DNA from 4 places in the Micromonospora sp. NPDC050187 genome. Region 1 is predicted to be linked to each of the others. Evidence: riboswitches for the same ligand, from Rfam matches in the RefSeq annotation. Region 1 holds a riboswitch; each other region holds the start of a gene.
What was found. Region 1 has a riboswitch for cobalamin ahead of ACIBJE_RS24815 (ABC transporter substrate-binding protein). Riboswitches for the same ligand answer to the same signal wherever they lie in the genome.

Region 1 (5,456 bases):
ACCCTTGGCGAGGAGGACGTCGGCGGCGTCGCCGGGCAGCAACTGCATCGCCCCGAAGATCACCACCGAGGCGGCGGCGACCACCACGACGGCACCCAGCAGGCGTCCGGCGAGATGGCGGCACAGCGGAAAGCGGTCCCGCCACGGCAGCCGGGTCCCGGGGCCGGAGTTCACAGCCACACGTCGGCGTAGTTGCACCAGTCGTCGCTGGCGACGGTCGCCTCCTTGAAGCCCTGCACCCTGGGGCTGACCCCGTCGAGCCACCTGGCGTAGGAATGGACGATGTAGCCGCCGTCGGCCCACAACTCCTGTTGCAGTTCCAGGTACCGCTCCCTGCGCAGCGCCGGGTCGATGGTGCCGCGTGCGACGGCGAACTTCGCGTCCCACGCCGGGCGTTTCCAGGCGGTCTCGTTGCTGAGCGCGTCGGACACGACCGCCTGGCCGTAGAACCACTCCAGGGCGTAGCTACCCCACCCGGTCTGGGTGAAGGGCTGCTTGAGGTACACGTCGGTCCAGTACGACGACCGCTCGGACTTCACCACCTCGATGGTGATGCCCGCCTGCTTGGCCTGCTCGGCGAAGAGCAGCGCCGCCTGCACGTACCCGGGAGTGACATCGGCGGTGTGCAGGGTGACTCTCAGGTTCTCCTTGCCGGCCTCGCGGAGCAGCGCCCGCGCGCGCTGAGGGTCGTGGGGTCGCTGCGGGATCGAGTCGGCGTAGTTCGGTGCGCCTTTGCCGTACAGGTCGTTGCCGACCTCGCCGTAGCCGAACAACACCGCGTCGACGATGGCCTTGCGATCCACCGTCAGCTTCAACGCCTCGCGCACCCTGGGGTCGTCGAACGGTTCGCGGTCGATGAGCATGTTGAACGCGTGCATGGTCCCGACCGGTGACTGACGAATACCGAGTTTCCGGTTGCCCTGCTGGGCCTTGGCCTGCACGTGGGACAACTGGTGCACGACGTCGGCCCGCCCGGAGAGGAACACGTTGAGTCGGGCGTCAGCGTCCGCAGCGAGGAGGATCTCCACGCTGTCGACGTAGGGTCTTCCCGGCTCCCAGTACCGGTCGTTGCGCACCAGACGGGTTCGTTCGCCCGGCGTCCAGCTGTCGAACCGGAACGGGCCGGTGCCGACGGGCGGGTGCGTCCGGTCGAAGCTGGTGGTGCCGTTCTGGATCACGTAGACGTACCAGCCTGCCAGTAGCGCCCCGAGGTCGGCCATCGGTTGCTTCATGCGCAACTCCACCGTCAGGTCGTCGACGCGGCGGGATCCGGCGAGGTCGACCATGGCGAGGTCGGCGGCGGCCGGTAGCTTGTTCGCCGGGTCGATGATCCGCTTGACGCTCCAGAGGACGTCATCGGCGGTCAGCGGCTTGCCGTCATGCCAGAGCACGCCCTTACGCAGCACGATCCGCCAGACCGTGCCGTCGGCGTTCGGCTCCAGACGCTCGGCTAACCGGGGGCGCAGGGTCAGGTCGTCGTTGTAGGCGACCAACTTGTCGAAGATGTTCTTCGCCACCGCTCCACCGCCCCACGACCCGGCCAGATGCGGGTCGAGCACGTCGTCGGTGGTGCTTGCCCCCGAGGTGACGACCCGCAGGTTCCCGCCACGGCGGGGTGCCCCGCCCTGCGCTGCCGTCGGTTCCTGCGTCTGGCATCCGGTCAGTCCGGGCACACCGAGCAGCACAGCGCCGGACAGCACACTCTTGAGCAACGCGCGCCGGTCGGCGGCCCTCCCCGCGTGGTCGCTGCGTCTGTTCACGTCACAAGCTCCTTGCTCGGGCGAAGGTGGAGCCCGCAACGGTCTGCCGCAGGGACCGACCGGCGGCAGGGTGAAGGAATCGCGGACCCGAGAAGACACACGGGCGGACAGCACCGCGCTGGGCGCAACGGGCGCCCCACAGCAGTCAGGACAGCCCACCGTGCAGGCAACTCAGCGGCTCCGGGGCCGACTCCGACGGGAGCGTCGTTCGAAGCGCAACCAGGCAGACAGCGGTTGACGCGCGAGCACCGGACGAGGAGGTGTGCATCTGATCCATCCTTCGTAGATCATCGCCGATGAGTACGAGTGGAGGTATCCTGACTTCCGGATCAACGTTCGCCCCGGCCTTCCCAGGCTTGCGCCCAGTGGCCTACTCGGGGATCACTGACCGGTCACAGTGGCGAGGACCATGCCGGATTCACACCGGCTTCCCTCACACGTCGCGGGCTGACCCTAGCAAGGGCATGCTGTGATCCGCATAGGACTGTCGACTGTGTCCTGCGCCACGTCCGCGATCGCGGTCATCCGGAACGGCCGAGCCGTGCCCACCGGCGCGCGTAGACGATCGCGCTGACGGCGAAGATCGCCGCGCTGACCGCCAGCCAGCGGGCCAGCAGCGGCTGCGGGATCAGGCCGGTCGCGGCCGTGTAGGTGTCCCCGCCGAGTCCGAGGATGCCGGGAAGGTAGACCAGCAGGAGCAACCCGGAGGCGAGCGCGGGCACCCGTACGTGGTTCAGCGCAGAGCGGCGGTCCGGACGGCCCATCACGGCACGCAGCGTCCGATCGACCAGTGCGTAGACCGGGAACAGGAGCAGATCGTGGACAATGACCGCGCCGAGGAACCAGAGCAGCATCCGGCCCGCAGTCGGCTCCCCGGACAGCCGCAGCGCTATCCAGCCGGTCAGCGCGAAGCAGCCGAGCAGGAGCAGCAGGTGCCAGGGCGCGGCACCGTAGCCACGCCGGAACTCAGTCATCGGGCCGTTCCTCGAAGGTGATTCTCCGGACCCACTTCGTGCAGTGCACGCCGGGCAGCGCCGGCACGATGATCCGCGCGGGGTAGCCGTGATCGGCCGAGAGGTCGACCCCGTTGACCCGCAGGGCGAGCAGCGAGTCGGGGTGGCGGACCTGGTTGGCCTGCAACCGGGCCCGACGGAACAGCCCGACCCGTTCCAACGACTCGACCCTCGCCAGGGCGTTGTCGGGCGCGCCGACCAGAGCGGCGAGGTCCCGTAGCCGCACCCCGGTCCAGGTCTGCTCCGTCGACCAGCCCTCGACGCAGGCGATCGGCAGGTCTGCGGTGTGCTGCGTCATCGCGAGCAGGCCGCCGCGGTCCACCTCCACCGTGCGGTCGCCGCCGCGCACCGTCAGCCGCCACTCGGCCCCGGTGTCGGCGGGTCGGACACCGGCCGCGGCCGCGGTCCGGTTGACCGGGAATCCGTTCGGTCCTTCGTCGGGCTGCCGGCCCCGGGGTAGCAGCAGCGCGGTCCTGCGCAGCACTCCGTCCATGGTCTGCCCGACGGTCAGCGCCGCCAACAGCAACGCGCCGCCCCCGGTCAGGGCGAGAACACCACGCCGGCTCATCGTCGCCGGGCCGGGCCGTCGGGCTACCAGCCCGTCCGGATCCGCCGGCTCCGGCCTGGTCTCCCCCAGCGTGGTACGCGCCATGCTCGGGCCCCGCAGCGCGGAGATCATCCGAGGAAGCTTGATCGCCACGTGCGTGACCAGGGCGGCGGTGAAGATCCAGGCGCCGTACCAGTGCGCGGTGTAGAAGTCGAACCCGAACAGGTACGCGTACTGGATGTTGAGCAGTCCGGTGACCGTCTGGAAGAGGATTCCGCCCACCAACAGCAGCAGCGACAGCCGTTCGAGTACCTGGGCCACCGAGCGGGCCGGCGGCCAGTCGAACAGCTTGGGCACCACCGACCAGAGCTTCGCCACCACCACCGGGACCAACACGATGCCGAGCGTCACGTGCAGGCCCTGGGTGAGTCGGAACAGCCAGGCGGGGCGGGTCGGCCAGTCGAAGACGGGAGGGTGCAACCAGCCCACGTCGCTGGGGAGGGCCTGGCCGAGCCGAGGGCCGTACGCTATCCAGTCCAGCAGTCCGGTGATGATCACCAGCGGTAGCGTGGCGAGCAGGACGACGCCGAACACGGAGGTCAACCACGGGCCGCGTACCGGGCTGCGCCAGGCGTCGGCGGTGGCGGCGGCCCCCGGCGGGCGATGCCGGTCCAACGCGCGCCACAGCCGCGCCGGGTAGGCGTACACCCGCGTGCCGGCCACCTCGGCCGACCGCCCGGGCCCGTCGGACGTGCGTCTCGGCTCACCGCAGTCGGCTCCCGCAGTGGGATCGTGGGACGGCGGGTCGGCTGGCACGGATCCTCCAGTCCGTGAGGGCGTCGAACCGGACGCGACGGGCTTTCGATCAGGACGCTAGCCGTCAACGCCGCTCGCAGGCGGGCTTTGCGGCATTACCCAGGGCGAAAGGTCCGGTTACTACGAGTTGCTGACGTCCGAGTCGAACCGGCACCGACGGCCGTCGCTCTGTCCTAGCGTGACGGGAATGCGGGTACTCGTCACCGGCGCCGCCGGGTTCATCGGATCGCAGGTCGCGGACCTGCTCGTCGCGGAGGGGCACCGGGTGGTGTGCCTGGACGCGCTGTTGCCGCAGACACACGGGAGCGTGCTGCCCGAGTGGTTTCGCCGGCACGATCCGGTGGTCGGTGACGTCCGCGATCCGGGGCTGCTGGACGACCTGCTGGCCGGGGTCGATGCCGTCTGCCACCAGGCGGCGATGGTCGGGCACGGGCTGGACCCGTCGGACGCCCCCGACTACGTCAGCCACAACGACTACGGCACGGCGGTGCTGCTGGCGGCGATGCACCGGGCCGGCGTGTCTCGTCTGGTGTTGGCCAGTTCCATGGTGGTCTACGGTGAAGGGCGCTACACGTGTGCCCGGCACGGAATCGTTCGACCGGCAGCACGTCGCCAGGCCGACGTGGCCGCCGGCCGGTACGACCCCACCTGTCCGGTGTGCGCCGGTGCCCTCACGGCGGCGCTCGTGCCGGAGGACGCCCCACTGGAGCCCCGCAGCACGTACGCGGCCAGCAAGCTGGCCCAGGAACACCTGGCCGCCGCGTGGAGCCGGCAGACCGGGGCAGGGGTGTGGGCGCTGCGCTACCACAACGTCTACGGCCCCCGGATGCCCCGCGACACCCCGTACGCGGGGGTCGCATCGATCTTCCGGTCGGCACTGGCCGACGGCCGACCGCCCCGGGTCTACGAGGACGGCCAGCAGCGGCGCGACTTCGTGCATGTCACCGACGTGGCGCGCGCGAACATGCTGGCGCTGACCGCTCCGGCCCCGGACGGTCTGGTAGCGGTGAACGTCTGCTCCGGCCAGCCGCACACCGTCGGTGACCTGGCCACCGCCCTGTCCGCGGCGATGGGCGGGCCGGCACCGGTGGTGGTCGGCGGGACCCGGACCGCCGACGTGCGGCACGTGGTCGCCGACCCCGGCCGCGCGCGCGAACTGCTCGGGTACACCGCCCGGGTCGGCTTCGTCGACGGGGTGACCGCCTTCGCCACCGACCCTCTGCGAGAAACCGCCGCCGTGTCAGCCTGAGCGGCCCGCCCGCCCACCGGCAGCAGCGGCCGGCCGGCGGCCGGACGTTGGATCACGCCGGCTCACGAGAC
Region 2 (5,456 bases), on a different contig from region 1:
ACCAGGGACCGCGCCAGGTCACGCCGGAGCCGCCGACCACCGACTGGCCGCAGGAGGAGGCCCCGCCGATGACCGTCGGGGCGGCCCGCCCCGGCCAGGAGGACCGGGTCAACCGGCCGTTGGCGGTCTCCGCCGTGGTGGCCGTGGCGAGCATCGTCGGCGCGCAGATCGGGGCCGTGCTCGGCCTGCGACGCCGGCCGGCGTCGTCAGCGGGCAGCCGCACCGCCCTGGGCAGCGGTCGCCACCGCCGCGACTAGGTGGAGACCCGGGCTGGCCGATGTCGAGGCCGGTCACGCGCCTCGCGCACGGTTGGTACCGTGCCGGCGATGCTGGTCGAGGCGGGACCGGGTCGACGACCCGGAGCGGGACGGATCGTTCTCCTGCTCGGCGGGATCCTGATCGTCGGCGCTGCGCTCTGGCTGGTCGCCACCGGGCAGAGCGGCATCCGGTACACCGCCGACCACGACGGCACCGTGCCGATGTGGACGGGGTGGGTGCCCGCGCTGGTCGGCATCGTGGCCGTGCGGCTCGTTCCGCCCGCCGCCTCGCCGCCATGGCCGGGCCGGGTCGCCCCGTACCGCGAGGCCGTGCCGCTGCTGCTGGCCGCCGTCGCCTTCGCGGCCGCCCTGCCGCTGCTCGACGGCGAACCGTGGTACACGCTGCTGAAGGTGATGCTGCTGCTCGGCGTACCGGTGCTGGTCTTCCGGTTGTCGCGACCGACGTGGCCGCCGTCACCCGCGCCCGGGGGCGCCGCCTACCGGTACGGGCCGGCGCTGCCGGTGGCGGTGTGGTTCGTGCTCAGCTACGCCACCCCGCTGGCCCGCCCGGTCAGCGACTACGGCCGGACCGTCGACACCGCCGTGCTGGTCGGCACTCTGGTCGTGGCCTTCCTGGTCAACGCGCTGCTCGAAGAGGTCTTCTACCGGCGGTGGTTGCAGACCCGGTGGGAGTCGATCCTGGGACGCTGGCCGGCGATCGTGCTGGCGTCGCTGTGCTGGGCGGTCTGGCACGTCGGTATCCAGGGCATCGGCCGGCTCGGTGACGACCTGGCGTCGGTCGCGGTCAACCAGGGGGTGACCGGCCTCTTCCTCGGTTACCTGTGGTCACGGTACCGGCGGATGTGGCCGTTGCTCGTCGTGCACGGCGCGGTCAACGCGGTGCCCATCCTGCTCGGGCTCTGACCCTCGTCGCCAGCACGGCTGCGGGCCGGCGGGTCACCGTGCCGTCCGGGACGGGTCAGGCCAGGCGGGTCTGGAGGACGCCGTCGACGACCCGGGTGGCGAGCACCTGCTGGTCGTTGGCGGCCGGCCCGTGCACGACCTTGCCGCCGCTGTTGAGCTGGAAGGTGCTGCCGTGCCAGGGGCAGACGACGCACGGGTGGCCGTCGATCTCCCGTACCTCGCCCTGGCCGAGCGGACCGCTCTGGTGCGGGCAGCGTTCCAGCATGACGGTGACGTCGTCGCCGTGCCGGTAGAGGATCACCGAGACGTCGTCGATCTCACGGGTGACCAGCTCCCGGTCCGGCAGGCTGGCCACGTCGGCGACCGGGTGCCAGCCGTCGCCGATCAGGTGTGCCTCGGACACGCTCTGGTTGACCTGCGCCCCCTGCTTGTACGCCAGGTGCCCGCCGAGGTACGCCCCGGCGCTCGCCGCGCCGAGCCCGAGGTACGCCAGCGTCCGCCCGAGGTTGTGCCGGCCGGTCAACCGGGCGGCGAGCGAGCCGGCGTAACAGGCCAGCCCGACGGTGTTCGAGGCGGCGTGCACCAGCCCCACCCGCCGCTGCTCCCGGTTCAGGGCCGCCCAGTCGTTGAGCCCGGCGACGGCGGCCGGCAGGGCGCTGGCCGTACCGACGGCCACCAGTGCGGTCGCCGCGCGCCGCTGGCCGGGCATCGCGTCGAGGACGGCGGCGCTGATCCACGCGCCGACCGGCACCTGCACCATCGCCGGATGCAGCGGATGTCCCAGCCACACCCCGTGCAGCAGGTCGCGGACGCGCTGCGGTCGGAGGGTGGCCTGCACCGCCCGCTGGAGGCGGTCGCCGACCCGGTCCAGGCCGGCCGACTGCTCGATCTTCATCAGAAGTGCTCGCACCCGTACCGACTTCCCGGTTCGGGAGCCGGCAAACCGGGCGGCGGTGACGAACTCACCGCCGCCCGACATGACCGGGCACCCCCCCTCCCCCGACCCAGCCGCCCCCCGCCCCCCGCGCCCCGACCCAGCCGCCCCGCGCGCCCGTTGATCAAGAGGTTGGCGTCACGACACGCGACAGCTGCTGACGCGAACTTCTTGATCGACCGCGCGAGCCGACCGCGCGAGGCGGGGCGGGGGAGCGGGGCGGGGCGGGGGAGCGAGCGGAAGGGTCAGGGGTGCGGTGTCCAACGGTCGTGGTGGATGGCCTCGGCGAGCGGGCGGGCCTGCCGCCAGCCGTGCCGGGCCAGGTCCGGCACGGTCTCGAAGTGGGTCACCGGACCGAGGCAGAGCCAGGCGACCGGCCGGATGCCGGCAGGGATGCCGAGCAGGTCGGCCAGCCAGGGCTCCCGGTAGAAGGAGACCCAGCCGACGCCGAGTCCCTCGGCCGTGGCGGCGAGCCAGAGGTTCTGGATGGCCAGGCAGGTCGAGTAGAGGCCGGTGTCGGCGATGGCGTGCCGGCCGAGCACCGCCGGCCCGCCCCGCGACTGGTCGTGGGTGACCACGATCGACAGGGTGGACTCCAGCACGCCGTCGATCTTGATCCGGGCGAACCGTTCGGCCGCCTCCCCCGCCAGGGTGGCGGCGAAGACGTCCCGTTCGGTCCGGACGTGCTCGTGGAAGCGGCGCCGGGTGTCGGCGTCCCGCACCACGACGAAGTCCCAGGGCTGGGAGTAGCCGACGCTCGGTGCGGCGTGCGCCGCGGTCAGCACCCGGTGCAGGGCCTCGTCGGGCACCGGTTCCCCGGTGAACTGGGCGCGTACGTCCCGGCGGCGGTGGATGACGTCGTACAGGTTCATGGGCAGGCTCCCGCTGCGCTCGGCCCACCCGGGCAGGGGTGGGCGCGTGACGCGAGGCCGGTCTTCGGACTCCCGGATCGACGCCGTGCCGTCCGCCTTCCCAGCCCGTTGCGGACCAGTGGCTGCGCTGCTCGCGCGTGGACGGTGGCTCCCCGGTCACCGCGGCGGGCCCGTGCCGGATTCGCACCGGCTTCCCGATTCTCCCCGCTCGCGCGGGGCACCTCACTGTGTCGTGCCGCCAGCATGGTAGCCGGCGGACGGGATTCCGGTCGCCCTCCTGACGGATCGCACGACATGCTGCTCCCATGTACGCGCACGCCCTCCGTCCAGAGCCGGTTCCCACCGCCACCGTCGCCCGGCTCGTCGGCGTGGTCGGTCGCCCCGACGCCGTACCGCCGCCGGTGCTGATGCTGCTCGGGATGTTCTCCACCCAACTCGGCGCGGCCGTGGCCAAGCAGCTGTTCGGCACCACCAGCCCCGGTGGCACCACCACGCTGCGGCTCGGCTTCGCCGCGCTGATCCTGCTCGCGATCGCCCGTCCCGGGCTGCGGCTGGGCTGGCGTACCGGCGGCCTGGTGGTCGGCTTCGGCCTGATGCTCGCGTTGATGAACCTCAGCTTCTACGCCGCGCTGCACCGGGTGCCGCTGGGCGTGGCGGTGACCATCGGCTTCGCCGGGCCGCTGCTGGTGGGGCTGGCCGGCAGCCGTCGGCTGCTCGACGCCGGCTGGGCGGTGCTGGCCGGCAGCGGCGTCCTGCTGATCAGTGGCCTGGGCGGGGCGTCGGTCGACGGCCTCGGGCTGCTCTTCTGCGTCTGCACCGCCGTCGGCTGGGCCGGCTACGTGGTGTTCGGCGGGGCGGTCAGCAAGCGGGTCCCCGGCACCCGGGGGCTGGCCCTGGGCATGGCCGTCGGCGCACTCGCCGTGCTGCCGTTCGGCGTCGCGGACAGCGGCACCGCACTGCTCGACCCGTGGATCCTGCTGCTCGGCGTCGGCGTGGCGCTGCTGTCGTCGGTGCTGCCGTACTCGGCGGAGATGTCCGCGCTGCGCCGGATGCCGGCCCGGGTCTTCGCGGTGCTGTTGAGCCTCGAACCGGCGATCGGCGCGCTGGTCGGGCTGGTCCTCCTCGGCGAGCTGCTGGCCTGGCCTCAGTTCCTCGGGGTGGCCTGCGTGGTCGGTGCCGCGCTCGGTGCCACCCTGGTCCGCCCCGACCGGACCTGACGACGGCCCGCCCGGGTCACCGCGCCCGACGACGCGGCGTCGCGTGTCTGGCGCGGCGCGCCAGGGGCCGGCCATCCTGGTCCGATGGGTGTGCGGGTCGAACGCGACGGACCGGTGACCACGGTGATCCTGGACCGGCCGGCGGTCCGCAACGCCGTCGACGGCCCGACCGCCCGGGCCCTCGCCGACGCGTTCCGCGCCTTCGACGCCGACCCGACCGCCGCCGTGGCCGTGCTCTGGGGAGCGGGCGGCACCTTCTGCGCCGGTGCCGACCTCAAGGCCATCGGTACGCCGAGCGGCAACCGCGTGGAATCCGAGGGGGACGGCCCGATGGGTCCGACCCGGATGTCGCTGACCAAGCCGGTCGTCGCCGCGATCTCCGGGTACGCCGTGGCCGGCGGCCTGGAACTGGCCCTCTGGTGCGACCTGCGGGTCGCCGAGTCCGACGCGGTGCTCGGGGTCTTCTGCCGACGGTGGGGCGTGCCGCTGGTCGACGGCGGAACGGTACGCCTGCCCCGGCTGATCGGTGAGAGCCGGGCGATGGACCTGATCCTCACCGGCCGACCGGTGCCGGCGGACGAGGCGTACGCCATGGGGTTGGTGAACCGGCTGGTCGCGCCCGGCACGGCCCGCGCGGAGGCCGAGCGGCTGGCCGCCGGGATCGCCCGCGCGCCGCAGCGCTGCCTGCGCAACGACCGGGCCGCGGTACGGGCCGGCGCGGGTCGCCCGGAAGCCGAGGCGATGGCCGTCGAGCTGGCCTACGGCGTCGACTCCCTCGCCGAGGCGGCCGACGGCATCGCCCGCTTCGGCGGCGGAGCGGGCCGGCACGGCACTCCGGTCCACTGAGCACCGGCCCGGCCAGCCGCACCGCGACTCGTGCTGGCACCCGGTCCCCCGGTGCCGGCCGACCACGACGACCCCGGGACCGACCCCGCCACACTCACCGTCAGCCGAGGTCGTCCAGGGCGGTCCGGATGGCGCGGTGGAAGGTCGGATACGCGTAGATCATGTGTCGGAGCCGGCCCACCGGGACCGCCGCGTGCACCGCGACCACCAGCGCGGACAGCACCTCCCCGCCGGCCGGGCCGACCGACGTCGCGCCGACCAGCACACCCCGGTCGGCGTCCGCGACGAGCTTAATGAACCCCTCGTCGCCGACCCGGTGGATCCAGCCCCGGGTGGACGAGGAGAGCGGCGCGAAGCCGACCTGGACGTTGATCCCCCGGTCCCGGGCCTGACGTTCGGTCAGCCC
Region 3 (5,456 bases), on a different contig from region 1:
CGGATCCACTCGGCGGGGCAGTCCCCGATCACCCCGCCGGGAGGTGCCGGTCCAGCCAGCGCACCGCGTCGTCGACGGTGGTCACCGTCGCGGGCGGAGTGGCCGGCGCCGGCCGGTCGATCATCAGCACCGGCAGGTCGAGCCGGCGGGCGGCGGTCAGCTTCGCCTCGGTGAGCGCGCCGCCGCTGTCCTTGGTGACCACCACGTCGATGCGGTGCTCGCGGATCAGCGCGATCTCCCCGTCGACGGTGTAGGGGCCACGGCTGCGCAGCAGCCGCACGTGCGCCGGCACCGGATCGTCCGGGGCGTCCACCACCCGGGCGAGGAACCACAGGTCGGTCAGGGGCGAGAACGCGGCCAGGCTCTGCCGGCCGGTGGTCAACAGCACCCGCCGCCCCAGCGCCGGCAGCGCGGCCACCGCGCCGGCCAGGTCGGGCACCCGGTGCCAGCGGTCGCCCGGCTGTGCCGTCCAGCCCGGACGCTCCAGCCGCAGGTGTGGCACGCCCGCCGTGGCGGCGGCCTCGATGCCGGAGACCCGCATCCGCGCCGCGTACGGGTGCGTGGCGTCGACCACCGCGTCGATCCGGTGCGCGGTCAGCCAGTCGGCCAGGCCGGCCGCGCCGCCGAACCCGCCGATGCGTACCTCGCCGACCGGCAGCCGGGGATCGGCCACCCGCCCGGCCAGCGAGGAGACGACCGCGACGTCCGGCCGGGTGGTGGCCGTCGCCGCCAGGGCGCGGGCCTCGGCCGTCCCGCCGAGGATGAGCAGCCGCCACCTCGGCCCGGAGGCCGTTGGTCCGGGATCGTGGTCGAGGGTCATGCGGTCCCTTCCTCGGTGGTCGCCAGCAGGGCCGCCAGTTCGGCGGCGGAACGGGGACGGGCCCCGGACAGGTGGGGCAACCGGTCGATCAGCCGGTGCACCAGGGGAGCCCAGGCGGGCGTCAGCCGCGCCGCCGCGAGCAGTTCCGGGTCGGCCAGCGCCTCGGTGGTGGGCACCCGGCGCACCCCGCCGCCGGCCACGACCACCACCTCGTCCGCCCACCGGAACGCCAGGTCGACGTCGTGGGTGGAGACCAGGATGGTGGTCCCGGCGGCGTGCAGGTCGTCGAGGGTACGCAGCAGCGCCTCCACGCCCGCCGGGTCGAGTCCGGCGGTCGGCTCGTCGAGGATCAGCAGCTCCGGACGCAAGGCCACCGCCCCGGCGATGGCGACCCGTTTGCGCTGGCCGTACGAGAGCAGGTGGGTGGGGCGGTCCGCCAGCGTGGTGATCTGCAACGCGGCCAGCGCCTCGTCGCAGCGCTGCCGCACCTGCTCGGGACGGAGTCCGAGGTTCACCGGTCCGAACGAGACGTCCTGGCGGACGCTGGCGGAGAACAGCTGGTCGTCGGGATCCTGGAGCACCAGCTGCACCCGCTGCCGCAGCTCCAGCAGGCCCGACCGGGTTCGCCGCACCGGTGTCCCGGCCACCTCGATCCGCCCGGCGTCCGGGGCGAGCGCGCCGACCGCCAGCCGGAACAGGGTGGTCTTCCCGCCGCCGTTGGGCCCCACCACGGCCAGCCGCTGACCGGGCAGGACGGTCAGGTCGACCCCGGTGAGCACGGGCTGGCGGGGCTGGTAGGCGAAGTCCACCCCGGACATCCGCAGCAGCGGACCGGTCACCGCCACGGTTCACCGGTGACGACGGTCAGCGCCACGATCGACGCCAGCAGCGCGACGGACGCGACCACGAAGGCCGGGGAGAGCCGCCGGGGCTCCACCTGCACCGCCAGTGAACCGGTGTAGCCCCGCATCGCCAGTCCCTCCTCAAGCCGGCGGGCCCGGGTGAAGGCCCGGACGAAGATCGCCCCCGCCTGCCCGGCCAGCGACCGGTGCGCCGTGCGCCAGGTCCGGTAGCCCAACCGCGCCGCCTGCGCCTCCCGTACCGCGCGCACGCTGTCGACCAGCAGGAACAGCATCCGGTACGTCAGCGCGGCGACCTCGGTCACCGCCGCCGGCACCCCGAGCCGGACCAGCCTCGGCAGGACGTCGGACAGGGGAGTGGTGGCGCTGAACAGCAGCAGGCACAGCAGGGCCGCCGCCGCCCGGCCGGTCGTCGTGGCCGCCACCCCGACGCCGGCCGGGTCCCAGCCCAGCCGGGTCGGGGAGTGCACGGAGACGAGCAGCGGCAGCGCGGAGGTGGCGATGAACAGTGCCGGCACCCGGGCCGCCCGCAGCAGCACCGGCACGGGGACCCGGGCCGGACCGACCAGCAGCAGCGCGGCGGCGGTGCCCGCCAACGCGGCCCCCGGCCACGTGGGCAGGGCCACCGCGCACACCAGCAGGCCCAGCGCCAGCAGTGCCTTCTCGCCCGGGTGCCGTAGCCGCCAGGGACCGGTGTGCGCGGCGACGTCGAGGGCGAACACTAGCCGGCGGAGGCGTCGGCGTCGCGCAGCCGCTGTCGGGTGCGGGCGACCCCGAAGTAGTAGCCGAGGAAGCCGGCGCCCACCGCCGCCTGGAGGGCGAACAGGCCCGACTCGATCTCACCCGAGGGCGGCTCGTAGATGGAGGAGAACCACGGCTCGTAGTCCGGGTGGTCGGCGACGATCGTCTCCTCGGCCTGGGCGTCCGCCCCGGCGAACGGCTCCTCCGCCGAACCGCCGAGCCCGAGCACCAGCGGGGCCACCGCCAGCGCGACCACCGCCAGCAGCAGGAGCAGGTTGACCCGTCCGAAGCGCTTCACGCCGACACCTCCTGGGGCTTGCGCAGCACGCCGAGGCGCCGCAGTTCGTCGCCGCTGACCCGGGTGAGCAGCCGCACCACCAGCACCGACAGCAGGCCCTCGCTGATCGCCAGGGGGATCTGGGTGACGGCGAAGATGCTGCCGAACTTCGCCACCGCGCCGAGGAAGCCGGACGCCGGGTCGGGGAACGCGAGGGCGAGCTGCACGCTGGTGACGCAGTAGGTCGCCAGGCCGCCCAACGCGGCGGCCAGGAACACCGCCACGTCCAGACTGCCGCCGAGGCGGCGGGCCAGCAGGTAGACGCCGTAGGCCACCCAGGGGCCGACGATCGCCATCGAGAAGATGTTGGCGCCCAGCGTGCTCAGCCCGCCGTGGGCCAGCAGGACCGCCTGGAACAGCAGCACGATGCCGCCGAGGACGCTCATCACCGGCGGTCGGAACAGCACCGCGCCGAGGCCGGTGCCGGTGGGGTGGGAACAGGACCCGGTCACCGACGGGATCTTCAGGGCCGAGAGCGCGAAGGTGAAGGCGCCCGCCGCTCCCAGCAACAACTTCGACTCAGGGTCCTCGCGGACCTGCCGGACCAAAGCCCGGCTGCCGTGGACGACGAAGGGTGCGGACACCGCGAACCATGCGGCTGCCTGCACCGGGGGTAGGTACCCCTCGGCGATGTGCACAGAAGACCTTCCTCTCCAGCACCTCGTGGACGAGATCACACCGTCAAGGCCGGTCTCCTGGCTCCCGGATCGATGCTTCCTCCGGCCTTCCCAGGCCGTCGGCCTAGTGGCGCAAGTCGGAGGTCACTCCCCGGTCACAGTGGCGAGGGCCGCGCCGGTCTTCCACCGGCTTCCCGAGCACCTTGACGGCGAGAGGCTATCGACCGGCGACCGGCGGGGCAAGAGTGGTGATCCATCCCCGGCGGACAGCCGGCGGTCGCCGGCGTCGCCGCTCGCCGTCGGTGGTGTCCGAGGAGCAGGTCAGCTGAGGGTCGACGGTGTGACGACCACTCCTTGGGCTGCTGTTGCCAATCGTTGGCAACTACGCCAGGATTGCCCCGCGGCGTGCATGCGACCGCCACGTCGTCGACCAGGAAAGAGGAGCCCCTTGCGGTCTGCGCGGATGGTGGCGCTGTTCGCCGCCGGTCTTCTCGCCCTCTCCGCCTGCTCGTCCCCGACGGACACCGCCACCGGCGACGGCGGTGCCCCGCTCGTGGTGGCGACGGCGGGCGAGCCGGACACGCTCAACCCGGTGCTGAACTACGGCGTCGACGGCGGCTCGCTGATCTTCGACGGCCTGGTCGCCCGCGACGAGCGCAACCAGCTCGTGCCGGCCCTGGCCCGCGAGCTGCCGACCGTGTCGGCCGACGGGCGGACCGTCACGGCGAAGCTGCGCGACGGGGTGGTCTTCCACGACGGCACCCCGCTGACCGCACAGGACGTGGTCTTCACCTACCAGGCGGTGCTGGACCCGAAGGTCGACTCGACGCTCCGCTCCGACCTGGACATGCTCGCCTCCGTCGCCGCACCCGACCCGTCGACCGTGGTCTTCACCCTCGAGTACGCTTACGCGCCGTTCCTCCAGCGCCTCGCGCTGGGCATCGTGCCGGCGAAGGCCCTCGCCGGGCAGGACGTCAACAAGGCCGCCTTCAACCGCAAGCCGGTGGGCACCGGCCCGTACCGGGTGACCTCCTGGACCCCGGGCGACCGGCTGGTGCTCGCCGCCAACGAGCGGTACTGGGGCGGCAAGCCGGCGAACTCCGGCGTGGTGGTGGCGTTCGTCCCCGACGACAACGTCCGCGCCCAGCGGATGCGGGCCGGCGAGTTCGACGCCGCCGAGCTGGCTCCGAAGCTCGCCTCCGGGTTCGAGGGGCGGTCCGGCTACCGGGTGCAGCGGGTCCCCACCGCCGACTACCGGGGCGTGATGCTGCCCATGGGCGGGCCGGTCACCGGGGATCCGGCCGTGCGGAAGGCGTTGAACGCGGCGGTGGACCGTTCGGCGATGGTGGCCGGTGTGCTCGGCGGGGCGGGGGAGCCGGCGTTCGGGCCGATTCCGCCGACGTCGGAGTTCGCCGATCCGTCCATCGCCGGCAAGCCGTCCGCCGACCCCGCCGCCGCCACCGCGGCGCTGGACGCGGCCGGCTGGAAGCCGGGGCCGGACGGCGTCCGGGTCAGGGACGGCCGCCCGGCCGCGTTCTCCCTCATGTATCCGGCGACCGACAGCCTGCGTAAGGAACTCGCCCTCGCGGTCACCGCGGACGCGCGGAAGGTCGGTATCAAGATCACCCCCGAGGGGCTGACCTGGGACGCGATCACTCCCCGGATGAAGAGCGACGCCCTGGTCATGGGCTTCGGCACGCCGTACGACCCGGACTTCGTCTCCTTCAAGCTGTTCACGTCGACCTTCGCCGGCCAGGGCTTCTTCAACCCCGGCTCCTACCGTTCGGCCCTGGTCGACCAGGCCCTGCGGGACGCCCGGGCCAACGCCGACCCGGCCGCCCGCAAGGCCGCGTACGCCACCTTCCAGAAGCAGCTCGCCACCGACCTGCCCTGGGTGTTCCTGACCTACCTCCAGCACACCTACGTGGTCTCCGACGCCGTCGAGGGCGTCGCCCCCCGGGTCGAGCCGCACGAGCACGACGTGGCGAACAGCCTCTGGTGGAACATCCACACCTGGACGAAGACATCGTGATCCCGCCCGCTCCGGTGCCGGCTCCCACTGGTCGGCGTACCCGCCGGCT
Region 4 (5,456 bases), on a different contig from region 1:
CCGCAGCGGCGCTGGCCGCCCTGGACGCCGGGGATTCCGACACGTACGAGCGGATCATGGCGCCCACCGTGCCGCTGGCCCGGCACCTGTTCGGTGCCCCCACCTGGCACTACAAGACCGGAATCGTGTTCCTGGCCTGGCTGACCGGCCACCAGGAGCACTTCACCATGGTCGCCGGTCAGCAGGCCGGCCGGTCCCCGGCGCACCTGGCCCGGCTGCTCGTCCTCGCCGACCGGGCCGGACTGCTGCCCGACGCCGACCGGGCCGCCGCGCGGGCCCGGGCCTTCTTCACCGTCGCCGGGGTGGCCCAGTGACCGCCCCACAGGTCATGCCGGACGTCGGCCACGCGGCGGGGCTGGCCCGGTTCTCCTTCAACCAGGCGACCGCCAAGCACTGGCCTCTCGAAGAGGTGGTCGCCGGATGTGCCGACGCGGGCGTACCCGGCATCGGGCTGTGGCGCGAACCGATCGGTGAGTACGGCGCGGAACGGGCCGCGCGCCTGGTCCGGGCCGCCGGCCTCACCGTCACCTCGCTGTGCCGCAGCGGGTTCTTCACCGCCGACGACTGGCGGACGGAGAACCTGCGGGCCATCGAGGAGGCGGCCACCCTGGACTGTCCGGTGCTGGTGCTGGTCTCCGGCGGGCTGCCCCCGGGCAGCCGTGACCTCGACGGGGCCCGCCAGCGGGTCGCCGACGCCATCGCCGAACTGGCCCCGCACGCCGCCGCGGCCGGGGTGACCCTGGCCATCGAACCACTGCACCCGATGTTCTGCGCGGACCGGTGCGTGATCGCCACCCTCGGCCAGGCCCTCGACATCGCCGAGCGGTTCGAGCCCGGCACGGTCGGGGTGGTGGTGGACGCGTACCACGTCTGGTGGGACGACACCGTCTACCACCAGATCGCGCGGGCCAGGGACCGGATCGCGGCGTTCCAGGTGTGCGACTGGATCACCCCGTTACCGGAGGGGGTGCTGCTCGGTCGGGCATTGCCCGGCGAGGGCTGCATCGACCTGCGCCGGCTCCGCGAGGCGGTGGACGCCGCCGGCTACGCCGGCCCGATCGAGGTGGAGGTCTTCCACGCCGACGTGTGGGCCCGCCCCGGCCGGGAGGTGCTGGACGCCTCCGTCCGGGGCTACCGGGAACACGTGCTCTGACGCCGACCGCCGCCGCCCGGTCCCCTCCACCGGGCGGCGGCGGTGGCGGGTCACACCGGGGTACGGGTGTCGACCGGGGGACGCCAGCGGGCATAGCCGACCATCGGGCGTAGCGCCACGCCCGGCGGCACCAGCCGGGTCAGCGTGTCCCGCACCGCGATCGCCGCCGGACTACGCAGGTACTGACCGAAGCGTCCGAGCCGGTACGACGCGCGGGCCATCTGCTGGGTGCGCGGGCGGCGGTCCCGGTCGTACGCGGCCAGGGCGGTGGCCGGATCCGGTGTCACCGCGCAGTGGTAGCCGAGGACGGCGGCGTCCTCGAGCGCCATGGCGGCGCCCTGGCCCAGATGCGGGGTCATCGCGTGGGCGGCATCACCGAGCAGCACCACCCGACCCCGGACGTAGCCGGGCAACGGCGTGGCGACGTGGTACACGTCGTGGCGGAGCACCCGCTCGGGCGCGGTCGCGGCGAGCAGCTCCGGAATCGGGGCGTGCCAGGACCCGAAGATCCGGCGTACCTCGGCCATCTCGTCGCCGGCCCGCTCCCCGGGCGGACAGGTGAGCCCGCCGAACCAGAAGACCCGGCCGTCGCCGACCGGCGCCATGCCGAACTCCGTCCCCGGCCCCCAGGTGACCGACGCCGCCACCGGCACCGGCCACTCGACCACCGCCCGCCAGGCGGTGGTGCCGGCGTACACCGGTGGCGGGGTTTCCGGCCAGAGGCGGGTCCGCACGACGCTGCGCAGCCCGTCCGCGCCGACGACCAGGTCGGCGCGGAGGGTCTGTGATCCACCGGTACGGCGCACGTCGACCTCTGCGCCCTCGTCGTCCGTGCGGACGGTGTGCACCTCCGCGCCGCCGTGCAGCGTGTCCGCCGGCAGCGCCTCACCACCGACCACCACCGCCCGGTGTCCCCTCATCCTCCGCCTTTCTACAGGTGTAGAAGTTCATACTACGGCGACCATACGGCCAGTGAGGGGACGCAGTGACGGGTCGGGCAAAACGGGTGGAACTGCTGGCGGACGCCGCCATCGCGCTGATCGCCGAGCGGGGGATGCGTGGGCTCACCCACCGCGCGGTCGACGCCCGGGCCGAGGTGCCGGCCGGCACCACATCGGCGTACCTGAGGACCCGCCGCGCCCTGGTGGAGGCGGTGGTGCAGCGTCTGGTCGACCTGAACCGCGTCGACTTCGCCGCCCGCCGGCTACCGGTCGACGCACCCGCCGGAGAACGGCCGCCGCTCACCCCGGCCGACCTCGACCGCCTCGCCGCCGGCATCGCCGCGCTGTTCGACACCTGGCTCAGCACCGGCCGCGACCGGGTCCTGGCCCGGTACTCCTGCCAACTGGAGGCCACCCACCACCACGAGCTGCGGCAGATCCTCGAGCACGGCACCGTCATGCGGGAACAGGCCCGCGACATCCTCGCCCGGGCCGGTGCGGCGCACCCCGACCGGCAGGGCGACCAGTTCCTCGCCTTCGTCGACGGTCTGCTCTTCGACCGGCTGGTCGGCACCGGCGGGCTGAGCGCCCCCACCCCCGGCACCGAGGAGAGCCGCGTCGACCTGCGCGACGCCATCCGCAGCCTGCTCCGCGCGCTGACCGGCCGCTGATCCGGACCGGGCGTCCAGCCCGGTCCGGCCGCTCGGTGCCCGCTGCCCGCCGGTACGCCCTGCCGCCACGTGGCCGGCGTCCGCTGTGGCATCCGGCGCGCCGGTCGTCGGCTGTGGACCCATATGTCGATCATCGGCGTGGTGTTCGTCACCGTGACACCCTCGATGACCGGCGGCTAGGGTGACGCTGCCGTGGTGCTCGGGAAGCCGGTGAGATGCCGGCGCGGCCCTCGCCACTGTGATCGGGAAGTCCGCGACCCTCGTCGTCAAAGAGGCCACTGGGCGTAGGTACGCCTGGGAAGGCCGGCCACGGACGCACCACCCGTCAGCCAGGAGACCGGCCACGGCACTGTGACGAACCGTCCACGAGGTGCTGGAAGGCGATTCCCGATGCGCGAACGTGCTGTCTGGTCCACCCTGTCCCGGCGCGCTGCCGCGCCCCTGACCGCCCTGGTCCTCCTGATCGGCGGGTGCGCCGGCGCGGACGACGACCCCGCGACCGCCCCGACGTCGGCCGCCCCGGTGAGCGTGACCAACTGCGGCACGCCGGTCACCGTGGCCGGCCCGCCGAAGCGGGCGGTGACCATGAACCAGCCGGCCACCGAGATCATGCTGGCCCTGGGTCTGGCCGACCGGATGGCCGGCACGGCGTACCTGGACGACGCGATCCTGCCCGAGTACGCCGACGCGTACGCAAGGGTGCCGGTGCTGGCCAAGGAGTACCCGGCCCGGGAGAAGCTGCTGGAGGCGGAGCCGGACTTCGTCTACGGCTCCTTCCAGAGCGCCTTCGGCGACGAGGGGGCCGGTGACCGGGCCGAACTGGCGAAACTCGGCGTCGGCTCGTACCTCTCCCCGGCCGGCTGCCCGGCGCCGCACCGGCCGGCGAAGCTCACCATCGACCACGTGTTCACCGAGATCCGCGACATCGCGGCCGTCTTCGGGGTGCCGGAGCGGGCCGAGAAGCTCATCGCCGACCACCGGACCCGGCTCACCGCCGCCGCGGGCCGGATCGACGACGCCGCGGAGCTCTCCGTGCTCTGGTGGGACGCGGGCACCGACGCGCCGAGCGTGGGAGCATGCTGTGGCGGCCCCGGGATGATCATGTCGGCGGTCGGCGTCACCAACGCCTTCGCCGACCTGACCGGGGCGTGGGCGGACAGCGGCTGGGAGACCGTCGCCGACCGCGACCCCGACGTGATCGTGCTGGTCGACGCGACCTGGGACACCGCCGCCGCGAAGCGGGCCTTCCTGACCGGCCACGCCACCCTGCGGCACCTCGGGGCGGTGGCGGGCCAGCGGTTCGTGGTCATCCCGTTCTCGTCCACCTCGGCCGGGGTGCGGATCGTGCTCGGTGTCGAGGCGCTCGCCGAGGGCGTCGCCGGGCTCCCCGACGGGACCGGACGCTGACCACCGCCACCGCCCCGACCGTGCCCGCCCCGGCGGGGGTCCGGGCCCGCCACCCGACCGGCCCGGCCCTGCTGGTGGCCGGGCTGGTGGTGGCTCTGGTGGCCTCGGTCGGCGCGGCGGTCACCCTCGGTCCGGCCGACATCTCGATCCGTACCGTGTGGACGGTGGTCGGCGACCGGCTGGGCCTGGTCCACTCCGACGTGCCGCTGCTGCGCGAGCACATCGTCTGGCGGCTGCGACTGCCCCGGGTGCTCGGCGCGGCGGTGGTCGGGGCGGGGCTGGCGGCGGTCGGCGCGGTGATGCAGACCGTCACCCGCAACCCGCTGGCCGACCCCTACCTGCTCGGGATCTCCTCCGGGGCGTCGCTCGGCGCGGTCGCGGTCCTCGTCGTCGGGCTCGGCGGCGGGATCGCCTCGCTGACCGGCGGTGCGCTGGTCGGCGCGCTCGCCGCGTTCGTGGTGGTGATCACGGTGGCCGGCCTGCGCGGGGCACTGGAGCCCACCCGGGTGGTGCTCGCCGGGGTGGCCGTCGCCCAGCTCTGTGCCGCCGCGACCTCGTTCGTCATCATCTGGGTCGCCGAACCGCACGCCACCCAGAGCATCACCTTCTGGCTCTCCGGCTCGCTGGCCCGGGTCGACTGGTCCGCACTGGCCTGGGCCACCCCGATCCTGGTGGCCGTGCTCGCCCTGGTGGCGGCGTACGCCCGGCTGCTCAACGCGTTCGCCTTCGGCGAGGACGCCGCCGCCGCCCTCGGCGTCCCGGTCGGCCGGGTCCGCTGGCTGCTGCTGGTGGCGACCGCGCTGCTCACCGCCGTGCTGGTCGCGATCAGCGGCGCAATCGGCTTCGTCGGGCTGATCCTGCCGCACGCCGCCCGGTTCTTCACCGGGGCGGACCACCGGCGGCTGCTGCCCGTCGTGGTGCTGGCCGGCGCGATCTTCCTGGTCTGGGTGGACACCGCCGCGCGGACCCTCTTCGAGCCCCGGGAACTGCCGGTCGGTGTGCTGACCGCGCTGCTCGGCGTGCCCGCCTTCGTGGTGCTGCTGCACCGGCAGAGGACGCGCGGCTGATGCTGGACGTCACCGGGGTGTCCTGGACCGTCGCGGCCCGACGGATCCTCGACGACGTCACCTGCGCGGTCCCGTCGGGCAGCCTGGTCGGGCTACTCGGACCGAACGGCTGCGGCAAGACCACCCTGTTGCGGATCGTCGCCCGGCTCACCGCCGCTGACCGCGGGCGGGTCGTCGTCGACGGCGACGACCTCACCACCCTCTCCCGGTCCACGCT

Region 2: it holds a riboswitch for cobalamin, as region 1 does, so the genes downstream of both, bluB (5,6-dimethylbenzimidazole synthase) here and ACIBJE_RS24815 (ABC transporter substrate-binding protein) in region 1, are expected to answer to the same signal.
Region 3: it holds a riboswitch for cobalamin, as region 1 does, so the genes downstream of both, ACIBJE_RS05445 (energy-coupling factor ABC transporter permease) here and ACIBJE_RS24815 (ABC transporter substrate-binding protein) in region 1, are expected to answer to the same signal.
Region 4: it holds a riboswitch for cobalamin, as region 1 does, so the genes downstream of both, ACIBJE_RS09045 (ABC transporter substrate-binding protein) here and ACIBJE_RS24815 (ABC transporter substrate-binding protein) in region 1, are expected to answer to the same signal.

What each region holds. Positions count from the first base shown of each region.
Region 1 covers NZ_JBITJH010000019.1:52,736-58,191, forward strand. Annotated here, with positions in the region: gene ACIBJE_RS24810 (ABC transporter permease) at 1-174, opposite strand, end outside; gene ACIBJE_RS24815 (ABC transporter substrate-binding protein) at 171-1,760, opposite strand; cobalamin riboswitch at 2,071-2,194, opposite strand; gene ACIBJE_RS24820 (hypothetical protein) at 2,282-2,734, opposite strand; gene ACIBJE_RS24825 (molybdopterin-dependent oxidoreductase) at 2,727-4,043, opposite strand; gene ACIBJE_RS24830 (NAD-dependent epimerase/dehydratase family protein) at 4,324-5,385, shown strand; gene ACIBJE_RS24835 (hypothetical protein) at 5,448-5,456, opposite strand, start outside.
Region 2 covers NZ_JBITJH010000005.1:113,920-119,375, reverse strand. Annotated here, with positions in the region: gene ACIBJE_RS10255 (LysM peptidoglycan-binding domain-containing protein) at 1-257, shown strand, start outside; gene ACIBJE_RS10250 (lysostaphin resistance A-like protein) at 327-1,181, shown strand; gene ACIBJE_RS10245 (Rieske 2Fe-2S domain-containing protein) at 1,237-2,091, opposite strand; gene bluB (5,6-dimethylbenzimidazole synthase) at 2,361-2,987, opposite strand; cobalamin riboswitch at 3,037-3,212, opposite strand; gene ACIBJE_RS10235 (EamA family transporter) at 3,293-4,204, shown strand; gene ACIBJE_RS10230 (crotonase/enoyl-CoA hydratase family protein) at 4,289-5,050, shown strand; gene ACIBJE_RS10225 (dihydrolipoyl dehydrogenase family protein) at 5,151-5,456, opposite strand, start outside.
Region 3 covers NZ_JBITJH010000002.1:515,463-520,918, reverse strand. Annotated here, with positions in the region: gene ACIBJE_RS05465 (cobalt-precorrin-6A reductase) at 29-820, opposite strand; gene ACIBJE_RS05460 (energy-coupling factor ABC transporter ATP-binding protein) at 817-1,638, opposite strand; gene cbiQ (cobalt ECF transporter T component CbiQ) at 1,656-2,402, opposite strand; gene ACIBJE_RS05450 (energy-coupling factor ABC transporter substrate-binding protein) at 2,402-2,719, opposite strand; gene ACIBJE_RS05445 (energy-coupling factor ABC transporter permease) at 2,716-3,396, opposite strand; cobalamin riboswitch at 3,426-3,596, opposite strand; gene ACIBJE_RS05440 (ABC transporter substrate-binding protein) at 3,824-5,407, shown strand; gene ACIBJE_RS05435 (ABC transporter permease) at 5,374-5,456, shown strand, end outside.
Region 4 covers NZ_JBITJH010000004.1:255,402-260,857, forward strand. Annotated here, with positions in the region: gene ACIBJE_RS09025 (dihydrodipicolinate synthase family protein) at 1-314, shown strand, start outside; gene ACIBJE_RS09030 (sugar phosphate isomerase/epimerase family protein) at 329-1,153, shown strand; gene ACIBJE_RS09035 (FAD-dependent monooxygenase) at 1,204-2,073, opposite strand; gene ACIBJE_RS09040 (TetR/AcrR family transcriptional regulator) at 2,160-2,765, shown strand; cobalamin riboswitch at 2,942-3,126, shown strand; gene ACIBJE_RS09045 (ABC transporter substrate-binding protein) at 3,156-4,172, shown strand; gene ACIBJE_RS09050 (FecCD family ABC transporter permease) at 4,193-5,239, shown strand; gene ACIBJE_RS09055 (ABC transporter ATP-binding protein) at 5,239-5,456, shown strand, end outside.